3 regions of the Pseudoalteromonas sp. UG3-2 genome follow, and region 3 is predicted to be linked to each of the others. Evidence: predicted binding sites of a transcription regulator. Region 3 holds the regulator's gene; each other region holds the start of a gene.
The links. The regulator sigma-54, encoded in region 3, starts transcription at its own class of promoters, with help from an activator protein. The targets are predictions, from matches to a motif close to GTTGGCACGNNNNTNGNNT.

Region 1 (6,246 bases), 1.1 Mb from region 3:
AAACCTTTCAGGACTTAGGTCATGAGGTGATTTTCTTAATTGGTGATTTTACCGGAATGATAGGCGACCCAACGGGAAAAAATGTCACCCGTAAACCACTTACTCGTGAAGACGTTCTAGCCAACGCTGAAACTTACAAAGAGCAAGTATTCAAAATTCTTGATCCGGCAAAAACCACCATTGCCTTTAACTCTGAATGGATGGAAAAAATCGGTGCTGCGGGGATGATTAAACTAGCTGCTCGTCAGACGGTTGCTCGTATGCTGGAACGGGATGACTTTAAAAAGCGCTATGCCAATGGTCAATCTATTGCCATCCATGAATTTTTATACCCGCTGGTACAAGGCTGGGATTCAGTGGCGTTAGAGGCCGATGTTGAGCTAGGGGGCACCGATCAACGCTTTAACCTACTGATGGGCCGTGAGCTGCAAAAAGAAGAAGGCCAAAAACCACAAACGGTACTTATGATGCCGCTGCTCGAGGGCACCGATGGCGTTCAAAAGATGTCGAAGTCTTTGGGCAATTACATTGGCATTACCGACAAACCGAATGACATGTTCGGTAAAGTGATGTCGATTTCTGATGACTTAATGTGGCGCTACTATGAGCTGCTGAGCGCTAAGTCGTTAGAAGAGATTGCGCAATTAAAAGAAGCCGTCGCTGGTGGCCGCAACCCTCGCGATATTAAGATTGAATTCGCAAAAGAAATGATTGCCCGTTTCCACAGTGAAGCCGAAGCAGAGGCGGCACATCAAGACTTTATTAAGCGTTTCCAAAAAAATGCTCTGCCAGATGATATCCCAGAAGTCACGGTAAGCATTGATGGCGACAGCATTTTCATCGCTGGTTTATTGAAAGAAGCAGGCCTGGTTGCCAGTACGTCTGAAGCCATGCGCATGATTAAGCAAGGCGCGGTAAAATTAAACGGCGAAGAAAAAGTCACAGATAGCAAACTTGAGGTGGCTAAAGGAAGCTGCGAAGTGTATCAGGTAGGCAAACGCAAATTTGCCAAGGTGACGGTTAACTAATCGCGTCACCGACTCATAAAAGGCCAGTTTAACTGGCCTTTTTGCTATCTAGAACATGGCAAAAAGGAAATTGGTTGATACCCACAGTAATGTTGTGGTGGCGATAAACAACCAGCGCATTTGCTGAATAAGGGTTAACATTTGCACAATATGCTCTGCTTGCGGCTGAGACTTCGCGCCAATTCGCATGGCGTTAAAACGCGTACCGTGATAGAAGCGTGGGCCGGCCAGTTGGGTCGAGAGGTTGGCGGCAAAAAAGCTCAATGTCCAGCCAGAGTTAGTTTGTGCTACATGGCGGCCATAGTGCTTGATATAGTGCCAAGTTTGCTTGGGACTCAACAACAGCATGAACAAACAAACCAGCATTCGCATTGGTATGAACTCCAACAGCCAAATCAAGCGCTGCAGAGGTTTTATAAACCGCGCATCTGGAGTAAGCACTTGACGCCAAGCATGGTCGCATAACAGCAGTAACTTGTATGTCAGCACTAAGAATGGGCCTTGTAGCAGGTATATTAATGCCATAACAAAAAATTGGCGCATGGTATTTAAGGCGGTGCTGTCGAGGGTCGCTTTTGCTATTCCCATGCTGCTTAACGGTTCCACATCTCTGGCAACCATGCCCTTTAATACCGCCCGAGCGGTGACCTTTTGCTCTGATTTTAGCAATTGGCTAATGTGCTTGGCGCGTCCTTCATGACGGCTATCAAGGCATAAGAACAGCACTAGACCGCCTAACCAGTCGGGGTAAAAGGCTAAGCTAATAATGGCATATGTGAGCACCACAATGGTGGTGATTGGCAGGACAAATCCGAGAGTGCCCGAAAGGGTCTGATAGCTGGCACCGGCTTTAGCACGATAGACGCGTTGAGCAATGGCTTTGAATATGAGCGTTAAGATGAGGTTGGGGTGGTAAAGCGTAGAGAGCTTCACCAGCATACTGGCCATCACGGCCAGTAAAAAGATGATTAGGCCCTGGTGGGCCCAAAACAACTCTTGCAGCACTAAAGCGTAACCTTATCCAGCTTTGCCAGTAATGCCATCACCATCTTCGAAGAGTTTACCGAAGCCACTTCAAGGTATTCTTCAAAAGAGTGTGGTGACTCTTTGCCGGCAATGTCAGAGAGCGAGCGGATCACTACAAACGGCGTATTCAATGAGTGACAAGCCTGAGCGATGGCGGCACCTTCCATTTCCACTGCTAGCATGGTTGGGAAGTCAGCACGGGCTTTGTCGATACGCACGGGATCGCACATAAAGGTGTCGCCAGTACACACTAAGCCAACCATGGTTTGAATGCCTTCAAGGGCATCAACACTTTGTTTTGCGGCTTCAACTAACTTGTCGTGGGAAGTAAACGCTGCTGGCATTTGTGGCACTTGGCCAATTTCATAACCAAATGCAGTAACGTCAACATCGTGATGGCGAACCTCGCTAGAGATCACCACATCACCGACATTGAGTGAGGGTTCAAATCCACCTGCGGAACCGGTATTAATGACACAATCGGGGGCAAAGTTATCAATTAATAATGTGGTTGCAACGGTCGCTGCCACTTTGCCAATGCCTGATTGCACTAGCGTAACATCGTGGCCGGCTAATTTGCCTGAGTAAAAAGTAAAACCGCCTTTGCTGGTGGTTTGAGGGTTTTCCATGGTGTTGCGTAAAATGGTTACTTCCTGTTCCATTGCACCGATAATGCCGACTTTCATTACTAAGTTCCTAATCTGGCGTGTCAAAAATTAGTCTTATTATACGCAAAGCCGCTTTAATTGGTAAAACAAAAAACGGGCTTACGCCCGTTTGGTTATATTTCTGCCAACTGTGTTGATTGGGCTTTTGCTTGAGAGGGGGATAGCACCGCCGGTTTAAAGGTGCGGTTGCGGGTTTTCTTCGGCGGCTCCACTTTTTGTCCCAGCTTAAATAGAATGGCTGCGCGCACTTCCGCGCTTTGATAGCCACTTTTTATCTTCATGCGAATGTGCGGAATGCCAGCAGACTCTAGAGCACCGTTCACAAACCAATCTTTTTGTGCTTTATGGCCGTTTTTATTGGCATTGTTAACCAAGTCCACCGCGGCGACAATTTTTAGCGACTCTTTATCCACTAATACAAAATCGAGTTGTTTGTTCTTCGCTTTGGTTACTGCGGCACGGCGCGCTTTTGCTGAAATGCCAGGTTTGCACTCCAGTACATCGTTAAGCTTAATGCGGCTAACAATTTTATATTTATCACCCACAGCGCGTTCCAGTAACTGCAAAAACGACGCTTCAACGGTAGTAAAAACCGATTCTTTACGATTAAAAGGATAAGGATTGCCACCGACATCGGTGTACTTAGAAGCCACTACGGCGGCGACCACCACCAAAGCCAATATAGCAAGTAACGCGAACTCCATAACAAACTCCAAATCAAAAAAATGACATCTGCATACATAAAGCAATAGCTGTGCCATAAATAGAGTTGAATGTAGTTTTGCAGTAGACGATTATTTAGTTAATACAGCGATCCCGTTTTAACTAAACCACAACCAGGCAACAGTGCTTGCGGCCAGGCAATAGTAAAGCATTGGTAAAAGAGTATAGCGAATGATATCACCTTCTTTGCCCTGTAATCCTACGACACTGGCCGCGGCCACCACATTCACCACTGCTATCATGTTGCCGCCATTAGCCCCAAGCATTTGTAATGCCAACACCAACTGCTGCTCTATGCCTGCTTGGGAAGCTAACGCCTGCTGAAAGCTGGCAAACATTAAGTTTGAAAAGGTTGCCGAGCCGGCAATAAAAGCGCCCAGTGCCCCAACCAAAGGGGCAATAAATAGCCAGATATGGCTAAGATGAGCGGCAACTAACTCCGCTAATGCCAATGGCATGGCCGGCAGGTTTGCGTGGTTTACCTCAGAGAAGAGAAAAATGCGTACCATAGGAACGGCTGCAGCAAGTGATATAAGAGAAGGGAGTAGCATGGTAGTGGTTTGTTTTAATGCGGCACCAAACTGTTTACTCGTACCTGCTTGTAACCAAATGGCAAGGGCTGCCGTTAAAACAAAGACGCTCCCTGGGATATACAAAGGCATCACGGTGACCGAAATAGTAGAGCCAAAAATATGACTCCAACTCATATTGATACTTTGGAGTAAGGCTTTGAAGGGCAGTTCAGGAAGCCGAGTAAGCACCAATAATAGCGCCACTAAGATATAAGGTGCCCAAGCACGATAAATAGTTAAACCTTGCTTGGTTGTCGTTTCGAGTGGCTCACTATCTGGTGTAGGTGTTCTGGGTAACAGCATGCCTTTACGAGCCATTGGACAAATAATAGCAAGACCAATCATGGCACCTAATATTGAAGGAAACTCAGGACCAAATAGCCACGCCACGCAGTAAGCTGGCAGGGTAAAGGCAAATGCGCTGAGGATGGCAAACGGCGCAATAACAAAGCCGTTACGCCAACTTGGTTGAGAGCTAAAAAAGCGACTATACATTAACACCATTATCAGCGGCAGCATGGCTGCAACAAAAATGTCGATGGCAATCGCTTTGACAGCAATACTGGCCACTTCAGATGCGCTCACACCAATGGCACCTTGACCAATGCCAACAATGGCTGGTGTACCGACTGCGCCAAAAGACACGGCACTGGAGTCGGCGATAAGTGCCAATACCACGGCACTAAGGGGTGAAAACCCCAGAGCGACCAGTAACGGAGCGGCGATAGCCGCTGGAGTGCCAAAGCCGGCTGCACCTTCTAAAAAGCTGCCAAATAACCAAGCAACAATAATAAGTTGCACCCGCTTATCTGGGCTAATTTCAGCAAAACCTTGTTTGATAACCAAGGTCGCGCCAGTTTGTTGCAACACTTTAAGCAGCAAAATAGCACCGAATACTATCCATAAAATAGTCAGTGCTATGATCAGACCTTCCATTGTCGCTGCAGCAATTTGTACCCCAGGCACTTGCCAAACACTATAAGCACTAGTAGCGGTTAACAATAAGCTGATTGGCATCGCCGTTTTCGCGGGAAGGCGCAGCAAGACTAAGAATACAAATACACTCAGGATCGGAACCAAAGTGGTGATTAATTGCAACAAGTTCATGGTAGCGAAGTCCGTTTTATAATGCGTTTAGGTTAGCAGGTCAGCGCCGCCTTGGGTATGTTATTTACGCAGTATGCATTTACCGTATTTGGCAAAGAGAGTGTTATGGTATAACATTTCTTTTTGTTTCAGGCTCGATGGAATCTAGTATGCAAGATAATGCCAAGACAGTAGACATACCCAGTGAAGAAGATATTCGCAATGCCCCCGATTCTGACTATATGAATGATGCACAACTTGCGTTTTTCAAAGCCTACCTCATTGAATTACACGATATCACCCGAGCACATATCCGAAACGCCAAACAGGAGATGGCAAACCGACCGGAGTTAGCTGACCCCAGTGATTTAGCTTCTTGGGAAGAACAGTGCGCCATTTTGCTGCGGATTGTTGATAGAGAACAAAAGCTACTACCAAAAATTCAGCAGGCACTCGAACGAATCAGGTTAGGTGAATACGGGTATTGTGAAGAAACTGGAGAGCCCATTGGTATCCCGCGTTTATTGGCAAGACCGACTACCGAGTATTGCGCTGACGTAAAGCTCTGTCAAGAACTTAAAGAGCATGTGTACAGCGGTTAAGAGGGTGATGGTTTACCAAAAAGGTAACAAAATTCCATTGTCATCATTGCAAGTAAATTGAGAGTTACCATGCAAAAAACATCAAATTTATTACCAGATCCGTTTTCTGGTTGGGAGAGTGAATCAATGTTGGCCAGTTCAGCAGCACCAGCGGCTTCATGGGAAGCAGGAACAAGTCCTGTTTCATTAGGCGAAATCGTATCTGCAGAGAAAAGTGTGGCGGTATGGCAACGTCAAGTTGATAAAACCATTGCAACCTATTTTGAAAACACCTTTGAATCACTGGGTTTAGGTATACGTAGTGTGTTCTCAATGGCGTCACTTAAAAATAACCTTAATGAACTGCTGCCGGAAGCTAATGGTAAAACGGCAGCCATCAATGATGTCTATTTATTAGCCGATATGTTGACCTGTTTATTTGACTGCGATGGCGTTGGTTTACGACTTGCCCCTCTCTGTGAGGCTATGTGTCCTAAACTTCATGTCGATAAAATTGCGGTTCGTATGGTTAGCACTTATTTAGGCGAGGGCACCGAGTGGC
Region 2 (6,246 bases), 640 kb from region 3:
TATGGTGACGGCTTTTATAAATGATCATAAAACTGTTTTGGTATTGGAAGAACAACTTAAGTTAGTGGAGTATTTGCAGCCACTACGCGAACAGCCGCTGGCGACCATGAGCAAAGAAGATCGCCTCGCCTTTACGGGCAAACATGCCGCCAGCCTAGATACCAGTGTTTATCAATTTGATGTTGAATGGTTTGCCAGCACTAAGAATGCCAAAGCTTTCCACCAGCTGTTGGATGATCTTCCCAGTGCTTTTGATAAGGCATTGGCAGAAATTCCCAGCACCGGTGAAGTGACGCTGGCGCATTACCAGCAGTTCACCATTGCTTATTTAAGTGCTTTTGCCGACAGCTCAGACAAACCGACCTTAGCTCCAGCAACACGCCTGTTGGCGATGCGCCGCCCAGATATCTTCACCCCTATCACGCCAAGTAAGCTAGAGCCACTGTGCCAAGCTTTGGGCATTACCAAACTGAGCAATCGAGACTTTGAGCGTTATTGGAGTGATATTGTTTGTAATATCACGACCCTACCTTGGTTTATGAAGCCCACACCAGTTGATGAGCTAGAGCAAAACTTAGCTGCCATTAAAGCACTGTTACCTTGCCTATTTTATTATGCGGACGAAAATACGGCGACAAACTCTAATTACTATAAGTTATTGCATAAACCTAAGCGTAGCAGCACGGCAAAGAAAGCGACTCGACGTGGTAAGGAGTCGGCTACTGTGCTGGTCGACCGTGCCCTAGAGGACGATTCCATCCCTGAACATATTCGCGCCAAGCGGGACTCAATTATCAGTGAAGTTGAGAAAGGTCGTAGCGTGGCGGACACCATTAGCCTAATGCGCACTATTTTTGGCTAATCACTTGTACAGCTTGCATTATTGCTGTGCAAGCTGTGTCCTTTTGCACCAGCGCCGTGCAAGACTTCTCTTTTGGCGATCTTAGCCATATTTCTACATAGAAAATAAATTCCAATATTTACAAAAAGATAGAATAAATATTCACTTTTTTTTGTGATTGGCCCACCCCTTGCAGAATTAGACCCTGACAACACAGCAATAATAACTCTGCGTTCAATGGGGAAAACAGGATGAAAAACAGATCTTTACTTATGCTGCTCGGCGGCCTCACCGCGTGCTTTTGTGTCTCTGCTCAAGCGGAGGTCACCGCCAACATCGCTGCCAGCTCTAACTATTACTGGCGCGGCATCACGCAAACCGATGACGGGGCAGCCGTTTCTGGTGGCTTGGATTACAGTAATGAGTCAGGGTTTTACGCTGGTACTTGGGTGTCTAATATCGACTTTGGTGACTCGGCCAGCTATGAAATGGATTTGTACGCAGGGTATGCTGGTGAAGTTAAGGGCATGAGCTTTGATTTTGGTTATATTCACTATGGTTACCCAGATGCCAGTGGCGACATTGATTTTGGTGAAATCTATGCCGCCTTGGGATGGCAATACTTTACATTTAAACTCAGCCATTTAGCTACAGCACAAAGCGACTCGACCACGGAAGAAGACATGCTGTATGCCGAAGTGTCGGCCAGCTTCCCAGTGTTTAAAGACAGTGAGTTAACGCTGCACCTTGGCCGTTCAAGTGGCGACACGGTCATGGAGTGGACTGGTGAAGATGACACTTATATGGACTATGGTGTGAGCCTCTCGACGCAAGGCTTTACCTTTGGCTTAGTCAAAACCGACTTAAACAGTGGCAATGACGTCAAAGCTTATGTCAGCTATGGGCTCGATTTTAACTTATGATTTCAAGGCTGGCGGTTACTGTGACGACCGCCATGCCTTATTTTTATTTACTTGCTGCAACACTACAGGGCCGAAAGGCCCTTTTTTCATACCAAGCGACTAACACATAGACCTAGGTACGCTAAATACATACTGTAGTTCACCCCGTGCATTATAAAACCTAATAGTACATCCCGTGACTTTATCACCATAGTCTGGCTGTGACGGTCCCCCTACATCGGGACCAAATCGCGAAGCAGATCCGTCAAGCTTTTTAAATTGGCCTAGCGACGCCAACTTTTTAAGCTGTTCTAATATACAAGGATTGGTGATGGTTTGTGGTCCGTCTTCTGCCATTAATAACGACTGTAAGCGCTTACTGCCGGCGATTCTCGTTGCACCTTTGTTCAACCTTATATCTAGGAGGGGCATATGATTATCATCCCAACCAAAAAACGTAAGATTGAATACGATGACATCTGCTAAAGAACCTGCGACTTCGCTTTGGTTGAACTTTCTTTGATAGGTAAGGCTTCTTTCTCCCTCAGGTATATTTGCTGTGAACGTTGCTTGGCTTCGACCCGCAGGTACTGACACAGAGGTACTACTAAAACGCGCTCCTTTCTCGATTTTTTCTCGAACCGCTGCTCCTTCTCCCATCCCCAAACCAATTTCCACCGTCGCGATTTGGTCTAACTGCGACATTTTTTCAGGGCTTACTAACGTCGCCAAGGCTGTATTATCTGGACATGACGTCGCCGTACTGATATTTCCGGACGTGTTTGCCCAAGTTAAGTTGAACCCTGAAAGATCCTGAGCATTAGCGCGGTCCATAACGCGTTTTAACCCTTCATAAAAAGTTGCCGCTTCGGCGAATCCCTCTTTTTCAAACTGACTCAGTGCAAATGGTGTCGTTTTAACATCATACGGAAAGGTATCTTCATGAGTTACCTTGAAGCCATAAGTAGTTCCACTGGATGGATGTACCAAAATTACAGTGTTTATCGCCGATGTACATTGCATATTATCTGGCGTCATTGGGGCAGAGGAGTTGAGTGGGTAACAGCTGAGGTGAGGTGCATAATTCTGAGCTTTGAACTCCGCAGCACTTTGTGATGTACAACTACTACAAAACTTACCTTCATAATTAGCATGCGCCATTAATGGCGCAACTAACAATACCACTAAAAATAAAACGATCCTTTTCATTTTTCTCTCCAGAACTGACTTGCATTGCAACCCATTTTGCAACAAAAAATAAACCATTAGTTAACCCCTTTGTCAAGTAATGCGTACCAACAATTCCAGTTTGACGTCAACAAAGCACCGTTTCAGATACCAAACAAAATGATTTAGATGCTCATTTTTTATGAGTACCATTGATGATGAGCCGAATAACAAAAGCCGAGTACAAAGGTTACTCGGCCCTAGCCATAAGCTTTTGCCTTTCTGCTCAAGCGGAGGTCACCGCCAACATCGCTGCCAGCTCTAACTATTACTGGCGCGGCATCACGCAAACCGATGACGGGGCAGCCGTTTCTGGTGGCTTGGATTACAGTAATGAGTCAGGGTTTTACGCTGGTACTTGGGTGTCTAATATCGACTTTGGTGACTCGGCCAGCTATGAAATGGATTTGTACGCAGGGTATGCTGGTGAAGTTAAGGGCATGAGCTTTGATTTTGGTTATATTCACTATGGTTACCCAGATGCCAGTGGCGACATTGATTTTGGTGAAATCTATGCCGCCTTGGGATGGCAATACTTTACATTTAAACTCAGCCATTTAGCTACAGCACAAAGCGACTCGACCACGGAAGAAGACATGCTGTACGCCGAAGTGTCGGCGAGTTTCCCGGTATTTACTGACAGTGAGCTAACGCTGCACCTTGGCCGTTCAAGTGGCGACACGGTCATGGAGTGGACAGGTGAAGATGACACTTATATGGACTATGGCGTGAGCCTCTCGACGCAAGGCTTTACCTTTGGCTTAGTTAAAACCGACTTAGACAGTGGCGATGACCTCAAAGCCTATGTCAGCTACGGACTCGATTTTAATTTATGATTTCAAGGCTGGCAGTTATTGTGACGACCGCCGCGCCTTATTTTTATTTACTTGCTGCAACACTACAGGGCCGGAAGGCCCTTTTTTCATGCCGTTTAATCACACTCGCTAAGGTACGCTATGACCGCTTGAAGCTGTCCAAATACGATACCACTGCTCGCGACTCATGCTAAGTGACTGTGAAGTAAACGCGCTGGCAACTCGAGTAATATTTCCAGTGCCCAGTACAGTGGCAGGTTTCGATGGATGCATGGCAAGCCATGCGTAGATCACTTGATCAATTTCAGTGCTACCAATCTCTTCACCCACTTGCTGTAGTACCGCACGCAGGCGTTTGGCTTTTTCATCTTCACTGGAGAATATTCTACCCCCTGCCAATGGCGACCACAGCATAGGGTTAATTCCACGCTGCTGACACTGATCAAGCGTGCCGTCATCCAGTGCTTTCATTTCATAGGGTGAAAATTCAATTTGGTTGGTCACTAAACTAAAGTCGAGCCGAGATTGTAATAAATCAAACTGACTAGGAGTAAAGTTAGAGACACCAAAATGCAATACATCACCATTTTGCTTAAGCGTATTAAAGGCATCAGCCACTTCATCGGCATCCATCAGATAATCCGGGCGGTGTATTAACAAGACATCCAACCTGTCGGTGCCGAAGTGTTTTAACGACTGCTGAGCTTGAGCAATAATATGCGCTTTACTGGAATCATAGTGATTGGCTTTTCCGGCCAACCCAAGGTTGGGAAATGCGGGTTTAATACCACACTTAGTAATAATACGTATTTGCTCGCGAATACTGGGTTCAATAGCTAACGCTTTGCCAAACTCGGCTTCACACTGGTACTCACCGTAGATATCGGCATGATCGGTATCCCGGATCCCAAGCTCAATAGCTTGCTTTAAAAAGCTCAAGTTTTGTTGCGGCGTCACTTGCCAATCCAGCAGCCGCCAAAAGCCTAAGACCAGCGGGTCAATGATTCGGGGGGGTGTTTTCAAAGCGTTACTCCTATTTTTTCCACCACATGCTTGGCCTTCTCTACTGCACTTTCAGCAGAATCTGAACGCGCTAACGCCACGCCCATGCGGCGCTTGCCGCTTACCTCGGGTTTACCAAACAAGCGAATATCAGTTAAAGGTTCTGCTAGAGCCTGTGCAATATGGTTAAATTGTACTTGTTGAGACTCTCCCTCAACCAGGATCACACTGGATGCCGATGGTCCATTGAAGTGAATGGTGGGGATAGGCAAACCTAAAATTGCCCGAGCATGTAGCGCAAATTCACTTAAATCTTGCGAGATAAGCGTAACCATACCGGTATCATGCGGCCTTGGTGAAACTTCGCTAAAGTAAACTTCATCACCTTTAATAAACAGCTCTACTCCAAATACCCCTCTGCCACCGAGTGCTACAGTGATCTTTTCTGCCATCGCTTTACTGCGCTCAAGCGCCAGCTCAGACATATCTTGTGGTTGCCAGCTTTGCTGATAATCGCCATCTTGTTGCACATGTCCAATGGGCTCACAAAAACTGGTGCCTTCGATATGGCGTACGGTTAGCAAGGTGATCTCATAATCGAAGTCGACAAAGCCCTCAACAATAGCTCGCCCTTGTCCAGCCCTTCCGCCTTGCTGAGCGTAATGCCAAGCCGGCTCGATATCTGTGATACTGTGGATAACACTTTGGCCTTTGCCCGAAGAGCTCATAATTGGCTTCACCACACAGGGCATGCCGATAGTTGCTACCGCAGCTTTAAACTCTTCCAGCGTATCGACAAATTGATAGGGCGAAGTGTCCAACCCCAATTCTTCCGCTGCCAAGCGGCGGATCCCCTCGCGGTTCATGGTTAGTTGCGTAGCTCTAGCACTTGGCACTACGGTGTAACCTTGGGCTTCTAACGCCACGAGCTCGGCTGTCGCGATAGCTTCTATTTCAGGGACAATATAGTCGGGCTGCTCTTGTTCAATAATCGCTTTGAGCTTGTCGCCGTCTAGCATCGACAAGGTATAGCTGCGGTCCGCCACCTGCATCGCTGGCGCGTTTTCGTAGCGATCAAGCACTATCACTTCGGCACCCAAACGCTTAAACTCGATAACCACTTCTTTGCCTAACTCGCCACCACCGCACAGTAAAACCTTACACGCGGTGTTAGAGAAAGGGGTGCCTAACGGCTTGATTTTCATAACTGCTCCTTGGGTAAGGCAATAGCCTTATGGTAACGACTTTTAATGCCTGAAAAAAGAGTTCTAAGTTAGCTGAGCTGCACCTGGGCTTGCCATGGCTGCTGGTTTGCCAATTGTAGTGTTAACGCATCACCATCGGCCAAACAACCCACCCCTTGTGGGGTCCCAGTTAATACGATATCACCTGGCATTAGGGTAAAGTATTGGCTAATTTCTTGTAATAATGACGCCATTGAGAAAATCATTAAACGTGA
Region 3 (6,246 bases):
CGTGTCATTAAGGCATCGAGAATGACGTGTTTACCGACATCAGGCAGTTGCTTGTGGGCCAACTCGCTGATGTACTCGAGGATCCTTTTTTTGCTATTAAAAAGGACCGCAGCTTTGCTACAGTCCTTGTTCACTAATGTGCATAATTTCATTTTAGTGTCGAGTGAGCTTCTCTTTGTGTTTGATAACTTGACGGTCTAGCTTATCAATGAGCTTATCAATCGCCGCATACATGTCTTGATGCTCGGTTGATGCAAACAGCTCACCGCCGTTGACGTGTAATGTTGCCTCTGCCTTTTGTACCAGCTTTTCAACATCAAGGATCACGTGAACGTTATTTATATGATCAAAATGCCTCTCTAGCTTCGCAAACTTGTTGGTGACATAGTCTCGTAATGAGTCTGTGATTTCTACATGGCGACCAGTTAGATTTAGTTGCATAAGCATTTTCCTTCTTGGTTTTTTACGTCTTAAATCAAGCTTTTGCGTTGATTTGACGGTGGAATGGCTAGGGATTCACGATATTTTGCAATCGTACGTCTCGCTACCTTAATTCCTTGCTCAGCTAAAATATCTGCAATTTTGCTATCGCTTAATGGCTTAGCGGTATTTTCTGCAGCTATTAGCTTCTTGATGAGCGCTCTAATCGCGGTAGATGAGCACTCACCGCCGTTTTCGGTACTTACATGGCTAGAGAAGAAATACTTTAACTCAAAGATACCACGAGGCGTATGCATATACTTCTGGGTGGTGACACGAGAAATTGTAGACTCATGCATATCAACCATCTCAGCGACATCATTAAGTACCATAGGGCGCATTGCCTCAGGGCCATGTTCAAAGAATGCCTGTTGTTGTTGGACAATGCAATTGGTTACTTTTAATAAAGTATCATTACGGCTTTCTAAGCTTTTAATAAACCACTTAGCTTCTTGTAAGTGGGAGCGAATAAATTGGCTATCAGCACTAGAGCGAGCGGTTCTAGACATGGCCGCATAATGGTCATTAACGCGGATTTTCGGCATAGCATCTGGGTTGAGTTCAACTACCCAGCGACCTTTTACTTTTTTTACCGAGACATCAGGAATGACGTACTCAGGCTCTTCACGAATAATGCTGGCGGCCGGTTTGGGGTTGAGGCTATGAATAAGAGTCATCACCTCTTTCAACTCAGCTTCTTTGAGCCGGGTTTTTTTCGCTAAAGTACGGTAATCTCGGCTCGCCAACAGATCGATGTGCTCGGTAAGGATCATTTTGGTTTCTGCCAGCCAAGGCGTCTCTGGTGCAAATTGGTTAAGCTGAATACACAAACACTCTTGCAAGCTACGCGCGGCAACACCGACAGGGTCAAACAGCTGCACACGCTTGAGTACGGCTTCCACCTCGTCTAATTCTATCGGTTCCTCTGCTTCTGCGTCATTAATGCTGTCGAGAATGTCTTCACAGCTTAGGGTAAGTAATCCTGAGACATCTACCGCCTCAATGATAGCAATAGCAATGGCTCTATCCGTGGGACTAAAAGGAGTGAGCTCTAATTGCCACATCAAATAGTCATGCAGCGACTCAGACGTTTCTCCTTGATAAACATTATCATCATCAGGAAGAGGTGCAGAGCTGGCAACAGGGGCTGCACTCATATACTCATCCCAAGTGACGTCCATGGCTAAGTCATCGCTGACCGTGTCTTTACTCATGGCGGTATCAGAATCGAGCTCATAATCACTGACAGGCGCTTCTTCCTGAGATGCTTGACCTTCGTCTGCAGCGGATTTTTCTTGGTTGTTTTGCTCCAAGCTTTCGGTATCAGCGTTTTCACCTTCTTCCACTTCTAGCAACGGATTGCTATCCAGTGCTTCTTGGATTTCCTGTTGCAAATCCAACGTACTGAGCTGCAGCAAGCGAATCGCCTGTTGCAGTTGTGGAGTCATTGTAAGTTGCTGCCCCATGCGCAGCTGTAATGATTGCCTCATGTATCTTTAACAATCCCTTTTAACAGTTATTATTACTACGTCTTAACTATAGCTTGAATTGTTCGCCTAGGTAGACATCTCTTACGGTTTGATCGGCTAAAACGTGTTCTGGCGTACCTGATGCGATTAATTCCCCATGTGAAACAATATAAGCTTTTTCACATACATCAAGGGTTTCCCTGACATTATGATCCGTAATTAGCACGCCAATGCCACGATTTTTTAAGTGTTCAATAATGGTCTTTATATCTAACACCGAAATGGGATCAACACCAGCAAAAGGTTCATCAAGGAGAATAAATTTCGGGTTGGCCGCCAGTGCTCGGGCGATCTCTACTCGACGTCGTTCACCACCAGACAATGCCATTCCCTGTGAGTCGCGAATATGCTGGATATTAAACTCATCTAATAGTTCATTGAGTTCGGTTTCGCGTTGGGCCTTGGTTAAGTCCTTACGGGTCTCTAAAATGGCCATTAAGTTTTGGTATACGGAAAGCTTACGAAAAATCGAGGACTCTTGGGGTAAATAGCCGATCCCCATTCGGGCACGGCTGTGCATTGGCAATAACGTGATGTCTTCATCATTGATGCTAATTTCACCTTTGTCGCTAGGCACTAAGCCTACGATCATATAAAACGTGGTGGTTTTGCCAGCGCCATTAGGCCCTAATAAACCGACAATGCTGCCAGCTTCAACGCTTAACTCAACATTTTTGACCACCTGTCGGCCTTTGTAGCTTTTGGCAAGCCCCGTTGCTGTTAATACGCTCATGGATTGTTACCTTGCGATGGTTCTTTTTCTTTTTTGTTTTCATCGCCCTCATTAACCGGCACTAATACCGTTCTGACCCTGGAGTCTTGTTGTCCTGAACGTTCTGCGCTGATCAGTTGTTGTTCAATATCATAGGTGATGACCTGAGCATTAATTTTTTGTCCTGCTTGGCTAATTTCGGCGTCACCGGAAATGACTAGCGTCAGTGCTGCGACGTCGTAACGAATTTCATTGGCTTTAGCCTCTAATAAACTACCATCCGCTTGCTTTTCACTAAAAATAGCTGGGCTTCCGGTGGCAACCAATAATTGTTTGTTGGTGCCAAGCTCTGCGCGACGATGGACCTCTAGGCGGTCGGCTTGGATTTTTCTGTCACCATGGATAATCACCACGTTTTGCTCAAAAATACCAATGTTGCTCTGTAGCTGGGCTTGCTGTCTGCCGGAATCAATGATGACTTCATTTTGCTCCGCGGCGAGCGCGCTGGTAGCGGCAGCTAATAAGCCTAAAAAAACGAGTTTGTTCATTACTTTACTGGTCATAATAAATTGTCTTAGTGTGATTGATGAGTTCGATCACTTGGTTGTGTAAATCCGCATGCAGGCCTTTTCCGGTGATCTTAACACTAGGACCTGTAATAATGACTGGATGTTCCGACTTCATCAATTTTTGCTTAATATCGACTCTGACATTATCGGCGTTAATATCGCTTATCATGGCGTTTGGCACTAAGTTTTGTGCTAGTACCTGGCCCTCTAAAATCAGGGTGTTGTTTTCATATAACGTGGCTTCAAGGGCGCTAATGCGCCAATTTTGCTCGCCGTTGTACAAAGTGAAAATGGGTTTCTCAAAATGGCTAAAACCAAGGTCTTGATAGAGTTCCATCTTATCTGCCGTGACTTGGTAGTTGAGCAAGCCATTTTCACTGTAGGTGGTTTGTTGTAATGCGGTGGCGACATAGTCAGGTTTAGCCAGCGGCTCATCTCCTTGGCTTTTGCGGCTAGTATCTTGGTTGAACATGGGAGACCACATCCACACCATGATGGCTGCGAAAACAATAAGTAAGATGACACGAAGTACGGTCATGCACTGACACCTTTGGTGGTTAGGCTATGACCTTGGCTTAACATCAATAAGTCGGTGAGCTCTCGCACTGCGCCAAAGCCCCCTGGCTGCAAGGTAATGTAATCTGAAATCTGTTTAATCACCGGGTGAGCATCGTTGACCGCTACAGCAAAACCCACTTGCGCCATTACTGGCAAATCTGGGCCGTCATCGCCTATGTAGGCAATGTCACTGTCGCTTAGATTGAGTGTGTTTTTCAGTGCTTGATAGGCTTGCAACTTGTCCTCTTGGCCTTGATAAATGTGCTTTACATTCAAGCTAGTCATACGCTGCTGAACAATTTGTGAATGGCGACCGGTAATAACGGCCACTTCAACGCCACTGTCAATGAGCGCTTTGACGCCAAATCCATCTTTGGTATTAAACGCTTTTAGTTCTTCGCCATTATTGCCTAAGTATATGCGACCATCGGAAAAAACACCGTCAATGTCGCAAATAAGTAATTTAATTTTGCTGGCTTGCTGCCAAGCGGACTCAGATATGGGCTGATATAAATCTTTAAACTGCATTATAACACTCCTGCTCGCAGCAAATCTTGAGTATTCAAAGCACCAATCGGGCTGTTGTTATCATCCACCACAATTAAGCCATTGATGCGCTTTTTTTCCATAATATTAAGCACTTCAGCTGCCAACATATTGGCTTTCCCGGTGGTGCATTTGGCCGTCATTACTTGGGTGATGGGGGTGCTATGAATATCGATTTTTTGCTCGATAATACGACGCAAGTCACCATCGGTAAAAATCCCTTTAAGGCATTTGTGGTCATCGATAATGGCGGTCATACCTAAGCCTTTAGCTGACATTTCAAATAAGGCCTCTTTCACTGTACTGAGCTCATGGACCATAGGGATAGTATCCCCGCTGTGCATCACATCATTGAGTGTCAGTAGTAAGCGTTTGCCAAGGCTGCCACCAGGGTGAGAAAGGGCAAAGTCATCCGCGGTGAAGCCTCGTGCTTCGAGTAAAGCGACCGCCATGGCATCGCCCATCACTAAGGTCGCTGTGGTGCTGGCCGTGGGCGCTAATCCTAGTGGGCACGCCTCTTTAGACACTTTAACACAGACATGCACCGTGGCATTTTTCGCCATCGTTGATTCTGGGTTTCCGGTCATGGCAATGACCGGGGCGCCAAGGCGTTTGATCACCGGTAGAATTGACACCACCTCTTGGGTTTCCCCTGAGTTGGAAATCATGACAATGACGTCATCCGCAGTGATCATGCCTAAATCGCCGTGACTGGCCTCTCCTGGGTGCACGAAAAACGCTGGGCTGCCAGTGCTGGCTAGGGTCGCGGCTATCTTGTTACCAATATGGCCCGATTTTCCCATACCAACGACAATAATTCGACCCTGACAATTAAACATGAGTTCACAGGCTGCAGCAAACTCTGAGTCGACAAAACGCTGCACTTCTTCGATTGCAGCGAGCTCGGTTGCAAAAACGTGCTTGGCAGAAGCAATGAAATGATGTGTTGACACAGCCAGTTCCTAAATAATGTAATAAATGTACGCCGTAAATCCAGCTAGCAAGCAGCCACCTTCAATACGGTTGATGCGACGTTTGCCAGTGATGCTCAGGCTCATAAGCAATAACAACAGTGTGGCACCAAGCATGATATAAATATCTCGCGACGCTATATTTAAATCTAAATTAGCGGGGTTGATAATGCCAGCAATGGATAAAACAGCGAGGATATTAAAAATATTGGAGCCAATGATGTTGCCCAGGGCTAAGTCATCTTCATTTTTCAGCACCCCAGCAATACAGGCTGCTAATTCCGGCAAACTGGTACCAATGGCAATGATGGTCAGTCCAATTAATAGATCGCTCATGCCAAAGTATTTGGCAATATCCACCGCAGCACCGACTAAATAATCGGCACTAATTGGTAATAGCACCATGCCGACAACGAGCCAAAAAACGGCTTTTTGGGTGGGGATATTATCGGGCACTTCGTCGCAAGCTTCGCTGACTAAGGGGTCATCACTTTGGCCGCCACTGTTTTTGGTGACGATAATTAGCGCCACAATAAAGGTGATAAAGCCCACTAACAAGACCACCCCTTCGCTGAAGCTAAAGGCGTTATCACTGACGATGTACCAAGCACCTAGGGAAACCAGAATTAATAGCGGCATTTCTCGGCGTAAAATACCGGAGCCGACAGATAATGGCCTCAGTAGAGCGGTGATCCCCAGCACCAATAAAATATTGGCAATATTAGAGCCAATGGCGTTGCCTACCGCGGTGTCGGTTTTGTCTGCGAGAGCAGCTTGTGCAGCCACCATCATTTCTGGTGCAGAAGAGCCCATGGCAACAATGGTTAACCCTACGATTAAGGTTGGCACGCCAAAGTTACGTGCTAACGCTGCGGCTCCGA

Region 1: a site for sigma-54 is predicted at 3,466-3,484, ahead of R3P39_RS17015 (DUF2726 domain-containing protein). Genes of this name have one in related genera too.
Region 2: a site for sigma-54 is predicted at 1,019-1,037, ahead of R3P39_RS14640 (TorF family putative porin). Genes of this name have one in related genera too.

What each region holds. Positions count from the first base shown of each region.
Region 1 is NZ_JAWLJU010000002.1:3,089,910-3,096,155, forward strand. It holds gene tyrS (tyrosine--tRNA ligase) at 1-1,028, shown strand, start outside; gene R3P39_RS17005 (cobalamin biosynthesis protein) at 1,077-2,033, opposite strand; gene mtnN (5'-methylthioadenosine/S-adenosylhomocysteine nucleosidase) at 2,033-2,740, opposite strand; gene R3P39_RS17015 (DUF2726 domain-containing protein) at 2,836-3,426, opposite strand; gene R3P39_RS17020 (L-lactate permease) at 3,544-5,124, opposite strand; gene R3P39_RS17025 (TraR/DksA C4-type zinc finger protein) at 5,274-5,705, shown strand; gene R3P39_RS17030 (DUF1826 domain-containing protein) at 5,775-6,246, shown strand, end outside.
Region 2 is NZ_JAWLJU010000002.1:2,597,974-2,604,219, reverse strand. It holds gene R3P39_RS14645 (hypothetical protein) at 1-862, shown strand, start outside; gene R3P39_RS14640 (TorF family putative porin) at 1,093-1,764, shown strand; gene R3P39_RS14635 (hypothetical protein) at 1,864-2,952, opposite strand; gene R3P39_RS14630 (TorF family putative porin) at 3,129-3,806, shown strand; gene R3P39_RS14625 (aldo/keto reductase) at 3,915-4,808, opposite strand; gene purT (formate-dependent phosphoribosylglycinamide formyltransferase) at 4,805-5,992, opposite strand; gene R3P39_RS14615 (fumarylacetoacetate hydrolase family protein) at 6,061-6,246, opposite strand, start outside.
Region 3 is NZ_JAWLJU010000002.1:1,955,997-1,962,242, reverse strand. It holds gene ptsN (PTS IIA-like nitrogen regulatory protein PtsN) at 1-152, opposite strand, end outside; gene hpf (ribosome hibernation promoting factor) at 154-441, opposite strand; gene R3P39_RS11945 (RNA polymerase factor sigma-54) at 471-1,970, opposite strand; gene lptB (LPS export ABC transporter ATP-binding protein) at 2,017-2,742, opposite strand; gene lptA (lipopolysaccharide transport periplasmic protein LptA) at 2,739-3,284, opposite strand; gene lptC (LPS export ABC transporter periplasmic protein LptC) at 3,274-3,828, opposite strand; gene kdsC (3-deoxy-manno-octulosonate-8-phosphatase KdsC) at 3,825-4,376, opposite strand; gene R3P39_RS11920 (KpsF/GutQ family sugar-phosphate isomerase) at 4,376-5,287, opposite strand; gene R3P39_RS11915 (calcium/sodium antiporter) at 5,357-6,246, opposite strand, start outside.